4 regions of the Peribacillus sp. SRI_006 genome follow, and region 2 is predicted to be linked to each of the others. Evidence: riboswitches for the same ligand, from Rfam matches in the RefSeq annotation. Region 2 holds a riboswitch; each other region holds the start of a gene.
What was found. A riboswitch is a leader RNA that binds a small molecule or an ion and turns the genes downstream of it on or off. The one in region 2 is predicted to bind thiamine pyrophosphate.
Positions count from the first base shown of each region.

Region 1: another riboswitch for thiamine pyrophosphate. It lies ahead of thiC (phosphomethylpyrimidine synthase ThiC); the one in region 2 lies ahead of AC2YHV_RS06160 (ABC transporter substrate-binding protein).
Region 3: another riboswitch for thiamine pyrophosphate. It lies ahead of tenA (thiaminase II); the one in region 2 lies ahead of AC2YHV_RS06160 (ABC transporter substrate-binding protein).
Region 4: another riboswitch for thiamine pyrophosphate. It lies ahead of tenA (thiaminase II); the one in region 2 lies ahead of AC2YHV_RS06160 (ABC transporter substrate-binding protein).

Region 1 covers NZ_JBYCZT010000018.1:17,619-21,832, reverse strand. The annotation lists gene AC2YHV_RS22985 (DUF3231 family protein) at 21-530, shown strand; gene AC2YHV_RS22980 (hypothetical protein) at 618-788, opposite strand; gene thiC (phosphomethylpyrimidine synthase ThiC) at 811-2,592, opposite strand; TPP riboswitch at 2,728-2,842, opposite strand; gene AC2YHV_RS22970 (HAD family hydrolase) at 2,959-3,747, opposite strand; gene AC2YHV_RS22965 (histidine phosphatase family protein) at 3,899-4,214, opposite strand, start outside.
Region 2 covers NZ_JBYCZT010000004.1:22,754-26,967, forward strand. The annotation lists gene AC2YHV_RS06145 (ABC transporter ATP-binding protein) at 1-285, opposite strand, end outside; gene AC2YHV_RS06150 (ABC transporter permease) at 275-1,057, opposite strand; gene AC2YHV_RS06155 (thiamine-binding protein) at 1,054-1,338, opposite strand; gene AC2YHV_RS06160 (ABC transporter substrate-binding protein) at 1,350-2,345, opposite strand; TPP riboswitch at 2,479-2,588, opposite strand; gene AC2YHV_RS06165 (protein-glutamine gamma-glutamyltransferase) at 2,900-3,727, shown strand; gene rarD (EamA family transporter RarD) at 3,821-4,214, opposite strand, start outside.
Region 3 covers NZ_JBYCZT010000005.1:107,366-111,579, reverse strand. The annotation lists gene AC2YHV_RS08480 (DUF459 domain-containing protein) at 1-628, opposite strand, end outside; gene AC2YHV_RS08475 (GNAT family N-acetyltransferase) at 847-1,353, shown strand; gene AC2YHV_RS08470 (aspartyl-phosphate phosphatase Spo0E family protein) at 1,422-1,619, opposite strand; gene AC2YHV_RS08465 (Fur-regulated basic protein FbpA) at 1,869-2,057, opposite strand; SAM riboswitch class I at 2,228-2,332, opposite strand; TPP riboswitch at 2,490-2,594, shown strand; gene tenA (thiaminase II) at 2,692-3,381, shown strand; gene thiW (energy coupling factor transporter S component ThiW) at 3,397-3,918, shown strand; gene thiD (bifunctional hydroxymethylpyrimidine kinase/phosphomethylpyrimidine kinase) at 3,887-4,214, shown strand, end outside.
Region 4 covers NZ_JBYCZT010000002.1:46,867-51,080, forward strand. The annotation lists gene AC2YHV_RS02570 (protein kinase domain-containing protein) at 274-1,002, opposite strand; gene AC2YHV_RS02575 (hypothetical protein) at 1,400-1,606, shown strand; TPP riboswitch at 1,718-1,849, shown strand; gene tenA (thiaminase II) at 1,983-2,666, shown strand; gene AC2YHV_RS02585 (ECF transporter S component) at 2,681-3,265, shown strand; gene AC2YHV_RS02590 (ABC transporter ATP-binding protein) at 3,278-4,214, shown strand, end outside.

The DNA of each region.
Region 1 (4,214 bases), on a different contig from region 2:
GAATTTCAAGGAGGATGGTTATGGGAATTTTAAGCGGAAATCCGAAAGATGAGCCTATGCATTACGGAGAGGTTTTTGGAACATGGGCATTTCTAACAACTACAAAAGGGTTGATTGCCTGTCATCAAACCATGCTTAATCATACTGGCGACAAAGACCTGCATAAATTGCTTGTTGAAGTGATCTATCAAGGGAAACAGGAACATGACCAACTTGAATCATTATTAAAAGAAAATAACGTAGGACTGCCTCCCTCACCACCTGAAAGGCCTAAAGCTAATTTGGAGGATATTCCCGTCGGGGCACGTCTTCAAGATCCTGAAATCTCCGCTTCAGTATCAATCGATATTAATGCAGGATTAGTTGCTTGCAGCCAAATGATGGGTCAATGCATCCGCGAAGATATTGCACAGATGTTTGCGCAATTCCATACCAACAAAGCTGCATTGGGTGCTGACTTCCTAAGATTGAATAAGGAAAAAGGATGGCTTGTCCCTCCTCCCCTTCATATCAATAAAACAAGTATGTAAATAGTAATGATAGATCCCCTTAATCATGTTTTGTAATCGAATCAACATGATTAAGGGATTCATTCCAAAAGGACGATTAAGGAATCATTACCATTGAAGACTTTCGATCAAGTGGCACTTTGTACATTGTTGACTATAATCATTTTTCACAAATTCATGGTTGCAATTCTCCCGAAAAATATTCAGCTCCCTTTTCAGCTGCTCCAATTGAGTTTCCAACTGTTTCATTTCAACTTTTATCTGGATTACCCGATTCATCGAATTCTCCCTCTCGTCGGAATCATTGATAGATTTCCCCATCCGTTTTCCTAAATTCATTCGCTTTTTCTTTAAGCCCTTCATCAATTACCGACTCAAAGCCCAGACCCTTTTCCTTCGCCAAATCACGGATGTCCTGAGAGATTCTCATACTGCAGAATTTCGGTCCGCACATTGAACAGAAATGGGCTGTTTTGGCACCTTCTGCCGGAAGAGTTTCATCGTGATATTCAACCGCCCTTTCAGGATCAAGGGAAAGATTGAATTGATCTCTCCAACGAAATTCGAATCTAGCCTTCGAAAGGGCATCATCCCGTTTTCTTGCCTGCGGATGGCCTTTTGCAAGATCAGCTGCGTGTGCTGCAATTTTATAAGTAATGACCCCTACCCGAACATCCTCTTTATTCGGAAGTCCCAAATGCTCTTTCGGTGTCACATAGCAAAGCATGGCCGTTCCAAACCATCCAATCATGGCAGCACCAATCGCAGAAGTGATATGGTCGTATCCAGGAGCTATGTCCGTCGTCAATGGTCCCAGGGTATAGAATGGTGCTTCTTGACAGACTTCCAGCTGTTTATCCATATTTTCTTTAATCAAATGCATCGGTACGTGACCGGGTCCCTCCACCATGACTTGAACATCGTGCTTCCAAGCAATCTTCGTCAATTCCCCAAGTGTTTCCAATTCCGCAAATTGTGCCTCATCGTTTGCATCTGCAATGGATCCCGGACGGAGACCGTCACCTAATGAGAAAGAAACATCATACGTCTTCATGATTTCACAAATCTCTTCAAAGTGTGTATAGAGAAAGCTTTCTTGGTGGTGGGCCAAGCACCATTGTGCCATGATGGAGCCTCCCCGGGAAACAATCCCCGTAACTCGCTTTGCTGTCATTGGGATGTATCGCAAAAGCACACCAGCGTGTATGGTGAAGTAATCGACACCTTGCTCAGCCTGCTCGATTAATGTATCCCGGAATACTTCCCAATTTAAATCTTCCGCGACCCCATTCACTTTTTCCAATGCTTGATATATCGGAACCGTCCCAACAGGCACAGGTGAATTCCTGATAATCCATTCCCGCGTCGTGTGAATATTCTTTCCTGTGGAAAGATCCATTATGTTGTCTGCACCCCATCGTGTAGCCCAAGTCATTTTCTCCACTTCAGCTTCGATCGATGAACTGACAGCTGAATTTCCAATATTCGCATTTATCTTCACGTGAAAATTACGTCCGATGATCATGGGCTCACTTTCAGGATGGTTAATATTTGCCGGAATGATAGCCCGCCCGCTAGCTACCTCTTCCCTTACAAACTCAGGGGCTACATTTTCCCTGATCGAAATGAACTCCATTTCTGGAGTAATGATCCCTTTGCGGGCATAATGGAGCTGGGTTACGTTTTTCCCTTTCACCGCACGCAATGGTTTTCTTTTCAATCCCGGAAAAACTTCGGCATTGGATTGTGACTCCACTTTTCTATATCCGTTATCTTCCGGCTTTATTTCACGCCCTTCATACTCTTCAACATCTTCCCGTTCCAGAACCCAGCTGCGTCTAATCGGGGCAAGGCCTTTATGAATATCAATCGGATATTCTGAATCCGTATAGAAGCCGCTTGTATCATATACACGTAAAGGCGGATTCTCCTCTTCGCCGAATGCCCCTGTCGTCGGACTTAGCTCAATTTCACGCATAGGTACTTTAATATCGGGTCTAGATCCCTCAACATACACTTTTTTACTTCCGGCAAAACTGGACATAATTGAAACGTTCATGTCATTTACTGAATTACTCTTCATGATTTCATTTCTCCTTTTTAAGTTCATTTAAAAAGGACAAAATCCAATCCATTTCGCACGAAAAAGCCAGGTCTCATATTTAAGACCCGGCTAACGTTAGTATGACTACAGAAATGACCAGTTGAAAGGTCATCGTTAAGTAGATTCTAACTTCCCCACGCTGGTATGAACCAGATCAGGTCCTGAGGGTTAAGAAGCTTAAGCGCTTCTCTCTCAGCCCAACTTTTATTGGACACCCCTAGTCTGAATAATTTAATTGATTACAGGGTAACTATATCTCACCCTTTTCATTCTGTAAATAATTTAAAAGACCTAGTATTTTCTCTGCAATCATCTAAAATTTGTTATTTGGAGGAGGACCGCCAATTAATTCCCCAGGCCCCCAAGGATAGGGAAAAGCTCCTCTAAATGCGTGATTTCGTAGGTTGGAATCACTTCATTCCGTTCCTTATCATGGCGATTTATCCAAACCGACTTTATGCCTACCCGTGATGCTCCAAGGATATCGGTCATTAAATTATCGCCGACCATCAATACTTCATCCTTATCTAGCTCCATGATTTCCAAAGCATGCTCAAAAATGGAGGCATCCGGTTTACCTCGTCCAAATGCGCCTGAAATCACGATTTGGTCGAAATAAGGAACCAGTTCAGGCGTTATTTCAAGTTTGGTATTTTGCAGCTCAGGAGATCCGTTCGTAAGCAATAGCAATTTGTACTTCCCTTTTAATTCATCCAGAACACGGAATGTTTCTTCATAGATAAATGGCTTTTTGCGTCTTTCGGCCGGGAAACGTTCTGCCAGTTCAAGCCCAAATTCCGGGTCATCGATCCCTAATGCCTTCAAGCCCCTCGTCCACGCTTCTTTCCGATAAGCCGGTACAATCCCGGCCATCTTCCGGAATTCATCATGATCATCCTGAAAATTCCCCCATAGTCCCTCAAATGGGTTGATTCCGATCATTTGAGTGAATGCATATGTATCGTAAGAAGAATAAAGATCACGCGCTTCCTTCCGCACCGCTTCTTCAAACTCGTCGACATTCAGACCATATTTCTCCTTGGCAACTTCGCATGTGGCCACAAAAGCCTCTTTTACACTTTTCTGATCCCATAGTAATGTATCATCTAAATCAAAAAAAACTGCCTTCAGCAAAATGTCCACCCCTCTTTCCCCAATATTGAATTCGTAAAAATTACACTATTACAATAATAAACCACAACCAATAAAAAAAGAATAACTATTCGGAAAATGCATGTCTCTTTCTTCGCAAAATGGCTTACCTTTTCCGGTGGGAACCATATATTCATTTCCCTTTTCCGCTTTCAAATACATACAATTTTCCATTTCTAGCAATCTTGAACTTTGGACCGGTGAACCCCCGTCGGATCAGCTCTTTCCTCATATATACCATGAGGGCGGCATGACTCACGATCAGAACATTCCTTTCCCCCTTTGCAAAGACTTCATCCAATACTTTATTGATTCTTTGCTCAGCAAACTTAATTTCCGCCCTTGTCTGCTTGTTGATCACCGAGCAGCAGCGAATCCAGATGGCCCAAAGGATGAACGGCAGCTTAATCCTTCCTCTCAGAGGGGGAGAAGGTATTTCCCGCAGCTCC
Region 2 (4,214 bases):
ACTTCCAAGCAAAACATTTTCCAATACCGTTCTCCAAGGTAAAAGGGAAGGCTGCTGAGGCATATAGCTGATATGTCCCTTTAAGCCATTTATCTTTTTACCATCCAATGAAATGATGCCATGATCAGGCTTCAAAATCCCGCCGATCAAGTGAAACAATGTACTTTTACCGCTTCCCGATGGCCCAAGGATCGTGACGAATTCCCCATCATTCACATGGAAATTCATATTCTCCAATATATTCTGCTTACCATCGAAAGAATAGGAGACGTCTTTAATTTCCAGCTTCACCCTTTTCGCCCTCCTTTCTCTTCCAAGAGACCAAGTATTTCTCCAGGAAAGTGATGATTCCAAAAAAAATCAGGCTCATTCCCATAATGATGAAAATGGCTACAAACACCCGATCTGTCCTGAACGCTGAAGAAGCGAGAGTCATATAAACACCAATCCCCGATTTTGCCCCAAGCCATTCCGAAATAACCGCACCCATTACACTATAGGTAGCCGAAATTTTCAGGCCGGAGAAAATGAACGGGATCGAGTGAGGAAGTTCCAGCTTCCAAAATAACTGGTTTTTCCCCGCTCCCATCATCTTGAAATAATGCTTAAGCTCGTATGGTGTCTGGCGAAAACCGTCCAATGATGCGACCGCAACCGGAAAAAAACATACAAGTGAAATCACGATTAACTTAGGCAGCATGCCAAAGCCAAACCAGATCACCAAAAGCGGCGCCAAAACAATGATAGGTATATTTTGTGATAGTATGAGCAGAGGATAAACCGCGTCCTTCACACCTGGAAATAGGTGTAGGATTGCCGCGATCAATAAGCCGATGCAGCTTCCAATAAAAAAACCTGACAACGCAAGCTCGGTTGTGGATATAAGGTGTCCGTAAAGATTGCGGGACGACTCAATTCCTTCAATGAAAATGGCCGATGGAGCGGGAAGCAGCCATTCTTCAACTTTCAATAAGACTGTCACTGACTCCCATACAATCAGCAACAATAATAAAAGAAAGAAGGGAGCCCCCTTCTTCCAAATCCCCCTTCCGATCATGCCCGATATTTCTCCGTTAACGTATCCATCGTAATCCCGCTTGGCTGATATAATATTTTCACTTGGGAAATGACATTCGGCGATCCTATTTCAATCATTCTTACATTCATTTTTTCTATCACGGCAAAAAGCTCGGAAAGCTCCCCCTCCATTGTCGTTTCAAGCGGGTGAACCTCATACTTGACACCTGATTCTTCAATGATCTTGATTGCTTCATCGACCATAGGGATGACATTTTCCCCTTTAGGAATAATTTGTATACTAATTAATGAATTGGCCATTGTATTTCCTCCTATTTTGGTAAAAATTCATTGGTAAATGCCTTTTCAGGATCGAAATCACCTTCAAGAAGCTTATTTTCAGTCATCCACTCACTGTAATTCTTCCAAATTTCAAGCTTTTGTTCACCCCATCGCGGAGCATCATCCTGATACTTGGCTGCAAGCCACTCCTGGCTTTTCTTCACTAGTTTTGGATCAAGATCCGGTGCAGACTCAATTAACATATCTGCTGCATCATCAGGATTCTTAATCGCAAACTGGTACCCTTTCGAAGCTGCATGGACGAATGCTTTAACAGTCTCGGGATCTTCTTTTATCATCTTTTCATTTGTAGTCAAAACAGGCGTATAGTAATCAAGCTTATCAGAGTATTCGGTTAAGTACACCATATTAAGCTTTTCATTTCGCAACTCAGCCTCAATGCCTGTCCAACCATAATAAATCCAGGCAAAATCTATATCCCTTTTAACCGAAGTGAAAAAATCCATGTCTCCTGTATTGACTATGTCCACTTCATTTACATCCGCATTTTCCTTTTTCATGAGTGAATCAATAATGGCCTTTTCAACCGGAGATCCCCAGCCACCGTACGTTTTCCCTTCAAAATCCTTGGGAGTCGTAATGTCCTTAGCCTCAGGGGAAGCGAATCCCGAAGTATTATGCTGGATGACGGCAGCTACCGAAACAATCGGCACACCCTGTACGCGGGCCTGCGTTATGCCCTCTTGATAGCTCACGCCAAATTCAGATTTCCCTGAAGCGACAAGCTTATCAGCTCCAGCTTCACCTGGCATGATAATTTCCACATCAAGACCTTGTTCTTTAAAATAACCTTTTTCCTTGGCTACATACAATCCTGTATGGTTTGTATTCGGTGTCCAATCGAGCACGACCGATACCTTCTTTAATTTTTCATTTTTAGATGCTTCTTCTTTTTCATTAGTTCCGCCTGCTCCGCATCCAGCTAAAAGGAAGAACGAAGTTAACAGTGGTAAGAATTTATTCAAGTCATTATCCTCCTACACATCTTATAAGATTCATATGCCGGAACCATAATAGGGATCCAGGGCTATTCAAATACTGGATAAAAAAGCAAAAAACGCCCGAAGATGAATTCGGACGTTAACATACAAAACAGAAAATCAGTCATAATATGTTCCCTCCGCTGGCATCACCCAGATCAGGTTCAAAGAGTCAGCATCTAATGGATGCAATCTCAGCCAGCAGTACTGGCCCCCCTACATTTCTCGCACATATGAACTTTTCTCTCTCATTATATCAATTCATAGGGAAAAAGGAATACTAATTTGCTTCTTCTCGCTAATTGGAAAGGTATTCCTGGCACTTCAGGATACCTGCAAATATCTTTTGGAACGAAAATCATTGAAAGGAAAATAATTCTGCCTCGTTCCGTTCCAATCATTCTTGGCTGCAACGGCGGCTGGCACGTTCCAAATAGTCATTTCTTTTCAAGCATTCATATAATGAGCATTACTTGTAGACATTTTTGTTTACTTGTTTTATTAAACCCTTAATTTCATAAGCAAAAGGTGGATATGTCATGATAAAGATTAATCACAAATGGTTAGATGTCAGTCAAATCCAACCAGGTACAGCCTCTGCCAAATCGCTTGAAACTCTTCAATGCTTGGCGGAAGATTCTAACGTTTTTGAATACCGGAACTTTGGGGATTTTAATTTCGAGATACAGCTGAGGAACCGAGTCATAGAGGCAGCTATTGCGTTGGATAAAAGCGGTCCGGATTTTTCCACACTTGAGGAGTCTCAATCCAATCAACGTTATTGGCACCTTTCAAAGGATGGCACCTTTACCCTTCAGCCAGGGATTCTCCCTCATGCTGCGCTCGTTGACATTTTCATGAATGGAGGGCTTTATGCCTTCGAATGCGGTACAGCAATGGTCGTCACTTTTTTAAAGGCGATTTTGGATTTGATCGGCCCTAGGAATTTCGACCATCTTTTTTCAGACCTATTTTTATATGACTTTCGCCCTCCACAGAATATGGCTCTCATTATTCATCAAGGAAGGGATTATTTACCAGGTGATTGCGTTTACTTCAAAAACCCTGATCACGACTTGGCAACCCCTGAATGGCAAGGTGAAAATGCCATATTATTAGGGAATAACCTCTTTTATGGCCACGGGATCGGGATTACCACTGCACAGGGAATCATCGATGAATTAAATAGCAATAGAAAGCCATTCGCCACCATATCAGCATTTCTGACAACGCATATCATTTCCCTGGATAGTTCCTTCTATAGACAATTCCAACTAAATAATCCCCGTGCCAAGCCCGATAACAGTCCTGCCAGCCTTTCCAATTGTATTGTTTCTGAAATAGGTTCGAAGATATACCTTTCATGACCCTGGCATTTCGCCTATGCCATAAATCCGTTTTATTGAATATCGACATAAAAAAATGCTTGGGCAGAAAATTCCCCAAGCATTTTTTTCTATTCAAGCACCAATATTCCCTTTGCCTTTGAACCTGCGGGCACTTGCCTGCCCCCATTTCGTTATGGATAGTGTATAAACAGCCAAGGCTGACCATATGAACAAAAAGGCTAAAAGATGTGCTTTGGTGAAACTTTCATGATAGACGAATACCCCGATCAATAAAGATAAGGTCGGAGCGATATACTGAAAAATGCCAAGCATCGATAACGGGATCTTCTCGGCCCCTTTTGCAAAATATAAAAGAGGCAATGCCGTAGCAATCCCGCCCCCCACCAACAGCAAGCTTGTGCTCCCGTCTGTAAAGAATTGCATTTCCGACCTGTTCATCAAGTAAATCAGGTAACCTAGGGCCAGAGGCGTTACCATCATCGTTTCGAGCGTCAGTCCGATTGCC
Region 3 (4,214 bases), on a different contig from region 2:
CACTGAAATACTTTGTTTTCTTTTCATCTTCAAAAAGATCATTTGTAGGAATGAATAACATCCTTTCACCTTTATCGGCTAATCCCTTTATTGACTCGTTATAATCGCGAATGTGCTTTTCAAGTTTTTGATTGTCTTTAATTGGGTTATATAGTCCTATTACCAGAATATCCGCTTTATCGTTTGCCTCTATCAGTGTTGATGTAATCTTTTTCAGATGGTTGATATATTCCCGTTTACCCTCATTGATTTTTCGGTCACTTATTTTCTCCAAGTTCCCGCCATTACTATTGATCAAGTCATTCGTTCCAATAAAAACAATGAAAGTATCGGCTTCATCAAGTTTCGTTTTAATTCGGTAATCATCTAGCTGTTTCATCACCCCATCCGTTTCCTGGCCTTTAATACCGTAATTCCAAAAACTCACTTTTTGCTCCGATTGGGGATTATTCAATTCATCTTCAAGGCCATCTATATATCCTTCCCCGTCCTTATCCCCTTTTCCATAGGTTAATGAATCTCCAAAAGCCATGACCCTTTGCACATCTTCCGACTCCGAGGCCTGAAATTCATATGCAGCAAAACATATAAACAGTACGATAATCAATATACCTGCCAATTTTTTCATTTGGTTCTCCTCTTGTTTTTTACTAGAAGTATTTAATCTTTTTCATACCCAAAAAATCTGCAGTACTAACATAAAAAAGAATTGTCAGATAAAGAATAAAAAGTGTATGATAATATAAAACTTTCAATGGATTGGGTTTCATTCAACGTCCCTAAAACCAAAAACGGGATTACCCTTCATTCTGGAGATTGAATAAATGATAGTTAGGAGTTTAAATCATGGAAGAACACATAGAGTTTAGAGAGGCAGAACTATCTGATCTACCCAGAATTGTTGAAATATATAATTCGACAATTGCTTCAAGGATGGTCACGGCAGATACGGAACCTGTATCCGTCCAATCGAGGGTTAAATGGTTTGAGGAACATCATTCAGAAAGTAGACCGCTATATATCATTACTATAGAAGGGAAAACCGCTGGATGGATGAGCTTTCAATCCTTTTATGGCCGACCGGCATATAATTCCACTGCCGAAATCAGCATTTACATTGATGATTATTTCCGGGGAAAAGGAATTGGACAAATTTCGATTCGAAAGGCAATTGAATTGAGTCCAAAATTAGGTGTTAAGACTTTATTGGGTTTCATTTTCGCCCATAATACACCAAGCCTTAAGCTTTTTTCTAAATTCGGGTTTGAAGAATGGGCACATTTACCTCAAGTTGCCGAGATGGATGGCATTGAGCGGGATTTGATCATTCTAGGTAAACGTGTCGATATTTAAATATAATTCTTTAGAGCTATTGCCTTGAGCAGTAGCTTTTTTAGATTAATACAGGTCGAATTGCTAATTTAAAAATACCTATATGCTTCTTGAAGGGAAAAATATTCAGAATCTCTTTTACTTGCTAACGCATTCAATAGCGTATCCAATTCTTGGCTGGCTTGTACAGTCAGCAGACTTGTTAAGCCGTAAATCGCACCCAACTTTATCATTTCCTGTCTCTTCTCTTCTACTTTTTCTATAGTTACCTTACGGCAATGCATCATAGCCACCTCCCATTTATTCAATATTTTTACACTTTTATCATAATGAAATCACTAGTTAAAATCAACTATTTTCCAGAAATTAAATGTGTTATTTTATAGGTCAAATGTGACAAAACACCTATTTTGTTATTTAATTATGTATAATTTGTGTCGTTTTCTAAAAAACGCAAAAAAAGCATCCACTAGTGTAGACTGCGAATGCTTACATCATATCCCTTATCCAAAAATCCAAATATTGTATTCCGATTACTATGTCATCCATTCAGAAGGTGACTCGTTATTAGGTCTATTTATAACAATTTTATATTCATCTTCAAGTACTTTTAATGGGGCATCATAAAGGTGCCTTTCATCAGAGGTTTTGTATACTCCATTGGCCAATAGCTCTTCAATGAGTTTTGCCTTCCTCTGTTCAATCCTCTTAAATAATTCTGCCATGTAAATGGCTCCTTTCCGTCCTAGTGCCTGCTTCTAGTTAGCTAAACTTTATCAACTTGTTTGATTTCACCAAATAATATATACCTTTTCTAGTATGTCACTAAACGTTATTTCCCAAAAATAAAAGCCCCTTCTAATTTAAGAAGAGGCTGACAGTGTCCGTTCGGCTCTTCTTATCTTCCAAGCATATGCTTGTTGGATTTAGCACAGTTCCCTAAACGGGTCCGCTGCCGAGGTTTCATAGGGCCAAGTCCCTCCACCTCTCTGGATAAGAATTCAATATATAATGATGTAGAAATGATTCTATCCTAATAATCTTCAAAAGTCAATTACCTGGTTCTCCCTTTTTTCCTGGACATAAAGTGATTCCTCTTTCAAATACGGGTTGCATTTTCTTGTCTTTCTGATATGATGTCAGTAATTACATACAATTCACACCACTAGGGGAGTCTTTTTTAAGACTGAGATGGAATTAGTTCCGGACCCTTTGAACCTGAACCGGCTCATACCGGCGGAGGGAAGTGGATGATATCGTCCATTTCACAGACTATATCCATCTACCCCGTTCCGTATTCAGGAACGGGGTTTTTTATTTAACAAAGGCAAAGGGAGCCATTCTATAGGAGGATGAACAATGGAGAATACAAAATTAGAAACATTCAGTGATAGACTGCATGCACGGGCAAAAGAGATTTGGAAAAGGAATCATTCACATCCCTTTGTCCAGGCAATTGGAAACGGCACACTTCCTGAAAAGAAATTTGCCTATTACCTGAAGCAGGACTATGTCTATCTCATGGATTATTCCAAGCTCTTTGCTTTAGGTGTCATCAAAGCCCATAACATCGAAACCATGGCAAAATTTGCGAGCATTTTAAATGAAACCCTTCAAGTGGAAATGGATATTCATCGGCATTATGCTTCCGAATTCGGGATCAGCTCCAAGGAATTGGAAAATACAGAACCTACTCCAACCACTCTAGCCTATACAGGTTACATGCTAAATGCAGCTCAGCATGGGACTTTGGCAGACTTGATCGCCTGTCTCCTGCCCTGCGCTTGGGATTATTATGAAATCGGTTTGCTATTAAAAGAACAAAATGGAGCAGCACTGGAAAACAATCGCTACGCAGATTGGATAAGGTCCTATTCATCTCCTGAATTCGGGGAAGCACACAAGTGGCTGATCGCTTTGTTGGAAGAATTGACGGAAGGCATGCCTGAAAAGGAACTTCTTAGATTAGAAAAGCACTTTTTGGTTACTTCCCGATATGAATATTTATTCTGGGACATGGTTCAAAATGAGCAGGATTGGCCTCTGTAGGTGGTTGACATGAGGATGAACCCTATCAAGAAACTGACATTGACTGCCATGATCACGGCTTTAACGACGCTTACCAGTTCATTTATTTTCATCCCTGCAGGATTTGCAAAAATCTTTCCTATTCAACATCTGGCAAATGTCCTGACGGCGGTTCTATTGGGGCCTGCATATGCGGTGACACAAGCTTTTTTAGTTTCCATCATTAGAAACATGATTGGTACCGGTTCAATTTTCGCCTTTCCCGGCAGCATGATTGGTGCACTTTTGGCCGCCATCCTTTACCGAAAAACACAAAGCTTAAAATTCGCCTGTTTAGGGGAAGTGATCGGGACCGGCTTTCTCGGTTCCCTGGCCTGTTATCCGCTTGCAACCCTCCTATTGGGAGAAAAAGCTGCTCTTTTTGGTTTTTTACCGGCTTTTATGTTCAGTTCATTCGCAGGTGCGATTTTAGCTTTCATATTACTTAAAATATTGCTAAAAAATACTTATATGAAGGGGTTTTTTTATGAAAACAGCATTAACGATCGCAGGCTCTGATTCAGGGGGCGGTGCTGGAATACAAGCGGATTTAAAAACATTTTCTGCACATGGTGTATTTGGAATGTCTGCCATCACAGCCGTAACCGCCCAAAACACAATGGAAGTCCGTTCTGTACAGCCCATTGAAACTGCTATCATATCGGATCAAATTGCTGCTATCTTTGAAGATATTCCTGTCGATGCAGTAAAAATAGGCATGCTTGGATCAAAAGAAACCGTGGAAACGGTCGCTGCGTCCCTTAAAACCTTCATGCCTGCCATCATTATCCTTGACCCTGTCATGATTTCCAAAA
Region 4 (4,214 bases), on a different contig from region 2:
TAACACAAATGAAAAAAAATTATAGTACTTATTAATAAGGTTTATACTGTGACTATGTTAGGCTAAATGAATAACAGGCTTTAAAACCAAAATAAAAGAGGTGAAAGAAATGCTGAAGAAAATAATGAAAAAAATCAAACAGCTTTCCCAAGGCAGCAGTGAGCGAAGACATGGGCATTATCGCCGAGGCAGCAGCAGCAGCAGCCGGGGGTACAAAAGGTATCCCATGAGTGGAAGTGACCGCTACAAGAGAAAAGGGCGGGGCAGCAGCAGCTAATTCCAATTCTTTGACTTCAATACAGCCTTCAGGTCCATTGAGATTTCTTTAATATCTGAGTAAGGTTCTTGGATGCTTAATAACCTTTTCAGTAAATGCACGGTTTCTTTTTCTAACGAAAGCTCTTCTGTCCAAGGAAGTGCTTTTTTACTTTTGGAAGCGTACGTCGTATAAAGTACATATAGAAGTATTTCCCCCAAGTCGTAAAAATCCTGCCTTTTCAGCTGCAAAATGGATTCTTTTGCGAGGTTGGCGGAATTGATCATCTTGGACAAACCAAAGTCTATCAAAATGGGCTGATGGTTCTTAAGTAGAATATTCGGTATACGTAAATCTTGATGGAAAATGTCATGCTCATGTAGATAACATACTAAATCGACCAGCTTATCCAGAAAATATAGAGACTCTTTCTCATTGAACGTTAATTGATTCGAGAAAATATGGTCTTCTAAATTATTCCCTTCTATGAAATCCATCACAAAATAAACATTTCCATCTTGCGAAAATTTCTCGTGAAATTTAGGGATATTTCTGTGGTTTAACATTCGTAATATGGAAATTTCATTTTCAAACTGTTTCAGCTCTTTTTTGCTGCGGCGTTTACTTTTCCGGAGCTGTTTGATCACTATATTTTCATTCTTTTTCAAATCATTGCAACGATAAACAATACCGTAGCTTCCTGTTCCGATTACAGCTTTTACCTCGTAGCGGTAATTCAAAACCACACTCTTTTTTAAAGGAATATCCACAAAAAATTGGTATAACTTTCTAAAGGAACGAAAAATTGAAACTTTCCTCACCACTTTCATCTATTCAAGTCAAGAACAAAAAAAGGCCGTTATTAATTAAGCTGGAAATATGAATGAACATGGATAGTTTAACACTGATTTTTGATAATGCGGTAATGAAAGTCATTTCTTCGGGGCGATCTTTTGATAGTTCACAATTAAAAATAAATTTTTCCTATAATTTCACATTATGAAATTATATGGTTTTTAAAAATATTAAGTTTACTAAAATGAATTCATAATAAATGAGTAGGAGGTGATGAGGTGGATGGGCGCGAGTTGAGAAGTTGCTTTGGGAAATCCCTAACCGGCGTCACAATAGTGAGCTGGTTTGATGGAAAGTTCAAAAGGGGATTACTGTGAATTCATTAAATTCACGAGTAAAATTGCAAAACTCACGAGTAAAGCAGCTGAATTCACGAGTAAACCGGCAAAACTCACGAGTAAAACAGTAGAATTCACGAGTAAACCGGTAAAACTCACGAGTAAACTACTAACTGAGCTCCCTTTGATCAAATTCTTTGAAGGCTACGGGAAATGAGGGGATGGAGGATTGAAAGTTTAGTAACCCTAAATCAAGAAAACTTTTCTAATACGTTTGACAATTGGATTTATCGTGTTAATATAAAGGCAAATGAATTTAATATACAATTTGTACCACTAGGGGTGCTTTATAGGTAAAAGTTGATTTTTTACCCACAAAAGCTGAGATTAAAGTATGACTTTAAGACCCTTAGAACCTGATCTGGTTTATTCCAGCGTAGGGAAGTGGGGTCTGGAACAATACGTTTCTGTATTTTTCAAGTACAACCACTTTCTTTACGTTTAAGAAAGTGGTTTTTTGTTTGCAAAAAAAGGGGGATAAAAGGTTTTTTTTCGTAACATTTCTTGAAAAATATTATTTGGAGGTAATGGACATGAAGTTTTCAGAGGAAATTCGTCAGGAAGCTGATCATATTTGGGAAGCTAGTTTTAATCACCCGTTTGTTGCAGGAATAGGAGATGGCACATTGCCATTGGAGTGTTTCCGCTATTATGTCATGCAAGATGCCTATTATTTATCCCATTTTGCCAGGGTTCAAGCTTTAGGGGCAGTCAAAGCTACAGATTTACATACAACAAGCAGGCTTGCCGGCCATGCACAAGGAACATATGAAGCGGAGTTGAAGCTTCATGAGAATTTTTCTGAGAGATTAGGCATCACAAAAGAAGAACGGGATAATTTCAAACCTGCCCCGACTGCTTATGCTTATACTTCCCACATGTATCGTGCGGCTTATTCGGGACATTTAGGGGATGTTATTGCAGCTATCTTGCCGTGTTACTGGCTGTATTATGAAATAGGTGAAAGACTGCAAGGGTGCATTCCGGAAGAGCCGATTTATCAAGAATGGATAGCGGCTTACGGAGGGGAGTGGTTCCGTACTTTGGTGGAAGAACAAATTGCCAGGCTTGATGAAATTGCTGAAAAAGTGACAGACGAAGATAAGGAAAGAATGAAAGAGCATTTTATCCTCAGCAGCCAATATGAATACTCATTTTGGGAAATGGCTTATCGTTTAGAGACATGGCCTGTGCATAAGGAAACACTAGAAGTATAAAGGGGAATGAAACAATGAAAAAAGGATTGAAATTAACGGACATATTGGTCACGATCGTAATTGCGGTAGCATTTGGAATCGTTTATATCCTTTGGGGTTCGATTTATTATTCAGTTAAACCATTAGGGTTACATCTGGATCAACTTATTTATGGAATGTGGTTTATAGCTGGCCCCGTCGCCTTTTTAATTTTACGGAAACCGGGTGTGGCACTTTTGGCGGAGATAGCTGCAGCTTCCGGGGAGTTCTTTCTTGGTTCACCATGGGGGCTGACCGTACTGTTATATGGGGTGGTACAAGGTTTGTTCGCGGAACTGGTGTTCATGGCGTTCAAATATAAAAAATTCAATATGCCGGTGGCCGTTTTAGCTGCGATAGCTTCCTGCCTGGCATCAGTTATCATGGATTTTGCATACGGGGAAATAGGTGCGCTTTCAACTTGGAATCTATCGTTATTCATGATAGCGAGGTTTGTGGGTTCCATATTCTTTGCAGGAGTGACTGCCTATTATCTAGTTAAAGTCCTGGAAGCAACAGGAGTAACTAATCTTGTGCGTCCGGTTTCAAATAAAGATTATGCAGAACTGGATCAAAAGTAGAGGTTGAGGGCCATGGAACCAATCGTTTCTGTTGAAAAGTTAAGAATGAAATTTCCCGGTGATGAATCTTTGATATTCAAGGACCTATCATTATCGTTCGATCAAGGAGAAAAAGTGCTATTGTTGGGACCATCAGGATGTGGTAAGTCGACTCTTTTACAAGTGTTAAGCGGATTGATTCCGAATTCCATCGAAGTACCGATGAAAACGGAGAAATTGAAATGCCCTTCTTCGTGGGGGTATGTTTTTCAAGACCCTGATAGTCAGTTTTGCATGCCATTTGCCGATGAGGAAATTGCCTTCGTCCTTGAGAATCTTTCCGTCCCTAAAGAAGAAATGAAAGAGAAGATTCAAAATCATTTCCGTAAAGTAGGATTGAACCTGGGCCATACAAGTATTGAAACATTATCAGGCGGGATGAAACAACGTCTGGCAATCGCTTCAGTATTGGCCCTTGAACCAGAAGTGATATTTTTAGATGAACCAACCGCCATGCTTGATCCGGAAGGAACGAAAGAAATCTGGGAATTGTTGATGGAAGTCGGACGAGACAAAACGGTTATTATCGTCGAGCATAAAATTGACCATGTTTTAGAATTCATCGAAAGAATCGTGCTTTTTAACGATGATGGTCAAATCATAGCTGATGGTCCAAGAGACACCATTCTTTCACTATATAAAAATGAAATGAAAGAACATGGAATTTGGTTCCCAGGTGTTTGGGATGAATATATACAGCAGTATGCACCGATTCGGGAACACCCATTTACAGATGATTCACCCCTTATGGATGTGCAAGGATTTCGCGGTTTTCGGAATAAAGAGGAGAAAATCATGATTGAAGAGCTGAAGGTCCATTCAGGTGAATGGATTGTAATCAGGGGTGAAAATGGCGCGGGGAAGAGTACTCTTTTGCATGCACTGATGCAGTTCATAAAAACGAATGGTA